DNA from 2 places in the Shewanella piezotolerans WP3 genome. Region 2 is predicted to be linked to the other one. Evidence: riboswitches for the same ligand, from Rfam matches in the RefSeq annotation. Region 2 holds a riboswitch; the other holds the start of a gene.
What was found. Region 2 has a riboswitch for lysine ahead of lysC (lysine-sensitive aspartokinase 3). Riboswitches for the same ligand answer to the same signal wherever they lie in the genome.
Positions count from the first base shown of each region.

Region 1: another riboswitch for lysine. It lies ahead of SWP_RS15490 (Na+/H+ antiporter NhaC family protein); the one in region 2 lies ahead of lysC (lysine-sensitive aspartokinase 3).

Region 1 is NC_011566.1:3,668,406-3,670,891, forward strand. Features, by position in the region: gene SWP_RS15490 (Na+/H+ antiporter NhaC family protein) at 1-1,328, opposite strand, end outside; lysine riboswitch at 1,408-1,629, opposite strand; gene SWP_RS15495 (electron transfer flavoprotein subunit alpha/FixB family protein) at 1,826-2,486, opposite strand, start outside.
Region 2 is NC_011566.1:4,547,089-4,549,574, forward strand. Features, by position in the region: gene SWP_RS19360 (succinylglutamate desuccinylase/aspartoacylase family protein) at 1-221, opposite strand, end outside; gene lysC (lysine-sensitive aspartokinase 3) at 271-1,635, opposite strand; lysine riboswitch at 1,770-1,950, opposite strand; gene SWP_RS19370 (DUF3293 domain-containing protein) at 2,093-2,486, opposite strand, start outside.

The sequences.
Region 1 (2,486 bases), 880 kb from region 2:
CCAAACACTGCGCCAGCAAGCACCGCGGCAAGCATTGGTAGCATCATGCCTGTATGGCTACCCATCGCCATATCCGCTGCAATTGGTAACATAATACCGAAGGTTCCCCAGCTGGTTCCGGTAGAGAACGCTGTTAAGCCTGCCAATATAAATAGCACAGCAGGAAGCATCGCAAACGGTATATTACCAGTGGCTAAGCTCGCCATATACTTGCCGGTTTCGAGTTGGCCAATCACCCCAGCAATCGTCCAAGCAAACAACAAGATGTAGATGGCTGGTAGCATAGATTTGGCGCCTTCAACCACACCTTTAACGATCATCTTCTTATCGACACCTTGGTAGATAACCAACACGAGTGTAACAATAAGACCAATTAACGCACCAAAGAACAATGAAGAGCCCACATCAGTATTTTCAAATGCACCGATTAAGCTGAACGCTTCATTCTTAGCCGCAAGCGCATCACCACCACTGCTCACCATAAAGTAGAAAGTGGCAAAAACTAATACAGTGATAGGCAGAAACAAGCCGATAATTTTACCGGTGTCAGCTTCAGGTAGGTCTGAATTTGCCCCTGGCGGTAACCCTTTAGATTCATCATAAAGGTTGCCCTTTTGCGCATTAAGCTCATGCTGGCGCATAGGACCAATATCCAGTCCCATAAGCGCAACGCAAAGTAGTAGTAACAAAGCAAAAATAGCGTAGAAGTTCATCGGGATCATCTGCACAAATGTACTTAGATGTCCTGAGTCAGTAAAACCGTGAGCCGTTAAAATGCCGCCAATCAGCGCGATGATGTACGCCCCCCAGCTTGAGACTGGCGAAATAACACAGATAGGTGCGGCCGTTGAATCAAGCAAGTAGGCTAGTTTACTACGGGAAATATAGTAACGATCGGTAAGTGGTCTTGCGACACTGCCAACAACCAGACTATTGAAATAATCATCAATAAACACCACACACCCAAGGAACATGGTTAGTAGTTTCGCATCGCGTTTATTGCGAATGTGATTGCGAGCCCAATCAGCAAACGCGCGAGCTGCGCCGCTAACGGTGATGAGTGCGGTGATCATACCCAGTAGCACTAAGAAGCCAAGAATGTATAGGTTCCAGCTATTAAGTGCCCCGTCATCCCACACGAGTCCCATTACTTTTTCACCCACATATTGAACGGTATTAGCTGCAGAAAAATCAGTCAGCAATAGCGCGCCCAGCAGGATCCCTACCCCAAGAGAAAGTAAAACACGACGCGTTAACATCGCCAGTACGATTGCAACTACCGGAGGCAGCAACGAAAGTGCCGAATCGGCATAGCTTAAAATTGTCATTTAATTATTATCTTCGCTAAGTACGAATGGAGGCCGACTGAACTGGTGGGAGTTAGCATTGAGAGCTGATTACACCTGTCCTATCAGTAGCGCTCCACAGTAATATCAATGTTCGACATTAATATAAAATCTTCTTATCTTCCCGATAAGAAATACTATGGCAGTGCTGTTCCTATTTGATAACAGCCCCAGCAACACGCCTCGATATGCTATGTCACTTCGGCATCAAATCCTTTCTCAACAAGTCATAGGCATCACCCTACTCGTTGGTACTAATATTAAATGCACCTCTACTTCTAAGGACGCTAAATAGGCAGAGCTAATTAACGTGAATGACATAAAAACATAAGCGGCTTTAGGGATGCTACCCTAAAGCCGCTTATCGTGACACAGATCTCAAATATTACCAACTTAAACCCACAAACGATAACAGCGCAACAACCCAAAATTTACAACTGGTTGATTTTTAACTGCTCGTCAATAAGCTCTGTGATATTTTAAAGCTGTTCCAAAAGCTGTGGCACTGCTTCAAATAGATCCGCTTCTAATCCATAGTCAGCAACCTGGAAAATCGGTGCTTCTGGATCTTTATTGATTGCTACAATTACTTTTGAATCTTTCATACCGGCAAGATGCTGAATCGCACCAGAGATCCCGACAGCAATATACAAGTCAGGTGCTACGATTTTACCCGTTTGCCCCACTTGTAGGTCGTTAGGTACATAACCTGCGTCGACTGCTGCGCGTGATGCACCAAGTGCACCGCCGAGCTTATCAGCCAATTGCTCCAGCATAGTGAAATTCTCGCTATTACCTAAAGCGCGACCACCAGACACAATCACCCCAGCGCTACCAAGTTCAGGACGCTCAGATTCCGTAAGACTTTGAGAAACAAACTCTACCTGTGGTGCAACTTCTTGCGAAAGCGTCACTAAATCTGCGCTGCAATCATTTGCTACAGCATTAAACGCACTAGAGCGAACCGTCATCACTTTTTTATCATCTAAGCTTTGCACCGTTGCTAATGCGTTACCGGCATAAATTGGGCGAATGAAGGTGTCGTTACTGACCACTTCAATCACTTCTGATAGCTGGTTAACGTCTAGCAATGCTGCAACGCGCGGCAATATGTCTTTACCGTGACTTGATGCTGCGGCA
Region 2 (2,486 bases):
AGCGGCAATAATGTCACTTCACCGCGAACATCCATTCGCTCCAGTTGCTTCATTAACTGGAAAATAACCGCATTTCCCTGTACTTCTGCACCGTGAACATTCGCTTGCACAAATACACTCGGCGCAGATGGGTCTTTCGCAGCTACACGGTACACAGGAATGCTTAGCTCTTGCCCTGTTGCCAGTTCGCCAACATTAAGGCTAGATTGGGTAAATTGCATCATGTGTACTCGGTTCCTTGCTTCACCAGCGACTAATATTCAACGGCGATTATGATTCAAACAAATTTTCATGTAATGCACGGATCACATCAGCGGCTTGTGCTTCTTCTACCAGTACACATAGATTATGCGGGCTCGCGCCTTGGCAGATCATGCGTACATTATGAGGCTCTAGTACTTCAAACACTCTGCGACATACACCCGCCGTTGACGCAATTCTGTTACCTATAACAGCAACCAATGCCAAGCCATCTTCAACACGAACTCGGCAGTGCTGCGACAACTCCTGCAACAGCGACTCACTCAATAAACCATGGCCACTCGAATCAGAGCCGGTTTTATCTAAGGTTAATGCCACATTCACTTCTGAGGTGGTAATTAGGTCAACACTGATCTTATGCTTTGCTAGGGTGGCAAAAGTTTGGGCTAAAAAACCCTGTGCATGAAGCATTTGTAGACTATGAAGATTTAGCAGCGTTTGATCTCTTCTTACCGCTACCGCGCGGTAGACGGGCTCGTCAGACACCTGGTGACGGATCCAAGTGCCGCCTTGTTCTGGTGTCCAGCTTGAGCCAACAAACACTTGGATTTTTTGCCTAACCGCTGGAAGAATCGTGGCTGGATGCAATACTTTAGCCCCGAAAGTAGCCATCTCTGCCGCTTCATTAAAGCTGATTTCAGCAATAGGCTTAGCATTGGGGGCAAGTCTTGGATCAGTGGTGTAGATCCCAGCAACATCAGTCCAGATCTCAACCGCGGTTGCCCGCAGCGCTTCTGCTAATAGTGCTGCTGAATAATCACTGCCGCCACGCCCCAAAGTCGTGGTAGCTCCCTCTTCATCAGCCCCTATAAAACCTTGGGTAACTATTACTTGAGAACTCAACAATGGCGCTAAATGTTCTTCAGCAAGTTGAGCAATGGATTCTATTTGTGGTTCTGCACGGCCATGATGGCTATCAGTTCGCATCACTTGTCGCACATCGAATGCTGCAGCTGCTGCGCCTTTCTCACGTAACACAGCGGCGAAAAATACCGACGAGCACATCTCGCCTTGCGATAGCATTTCATCCATAACTGCTTTGCTGCGGCTCAGCACTAAGCGTTCGGCGAGTACCGATATATGGCTAATGACGGCATCAATTTTTGCAGCCACTTCACTTGGATGACCCAGCCTATCGAGGATCTGATACTGAATAGAAGCAATCTGTTTAATCAGCAGTTTGCTTTGCTCTGAGGTTGTTGTAGCTTGAGTCAGTGCTACAAGCTTATTGGTGACGCCACTTGATGCACTCACCACCACCACTTTTGTAGCTGGGTTATTGATAATGATATCAGCACAGCGGTGCATCGCATCATAGTCTGCAACTGAGGTTCCGCCAAACTTAGCGACAGTTAAACCATTGGCTATAGACATAGGGCAGCCTCCACGGAAAGTGGAATCTGAATAAACTGACGGTTTTGAAAAACTAACATGAATAAGCTCCGAACTAACTTCGTTCGAAGAGCCTGGTGCTAAGATATGCACCCCATTGATGGGAAACAGCGATCGTCACCAGAAGCTCTCCACCATAATAATAGGTGACAATCGACAGGATTCAGCCTGAACGACCGATACTTAAAGCTATCCCAAAAAGCTTTTAATATCTCGGCGCTAATCTCCCTCATGAATGATCTTTGGGTTTTGGTCCCCTCTCATTCACTACCTAGTTAACGCTCCTCTTCTGTACTCAATTTGTATACAAATCAAGAAAGTGAAAAATATATAATTAACGCCAGCAAGTCAAACAAAATTTGTACAACTTTAGAATTATACCAACCAATAAATAACTGCTCGACTCAAAGCAGCCACCTTGATTTGATCTCAATTGCTATTACACGTTATCAGGCAGCTCATGCACTACGTTAACTCGAGGTGAAAACGCACCAAGAGCCGTTTCCTGTTGTAACAATAAGCAAGGGATCAATTGCAGTTTGTCTGACTCGACATAGTAGATAGCATTTTGATTAAATTTACAGCCAAGTTTAATCGCAGAGGCTTTATCAGTGGCAACCGCCCAACTCTTTTCCATATGGCTACGATCTTGAGACGCTCCTACCATCGCCCGATAAGGACGCCGTAAACCGAGGATCTCTTGCAGTAGCTTACGGTCGAGTAATCGATTCTGACTAGGAGCCAATGATTCACCTTTCGGATTGTGAGCAGTGATGATTGCGAATGAAATTTTGGGAGATAAACCTTGTGTGAACAAGAATTCCGTTTGTTGA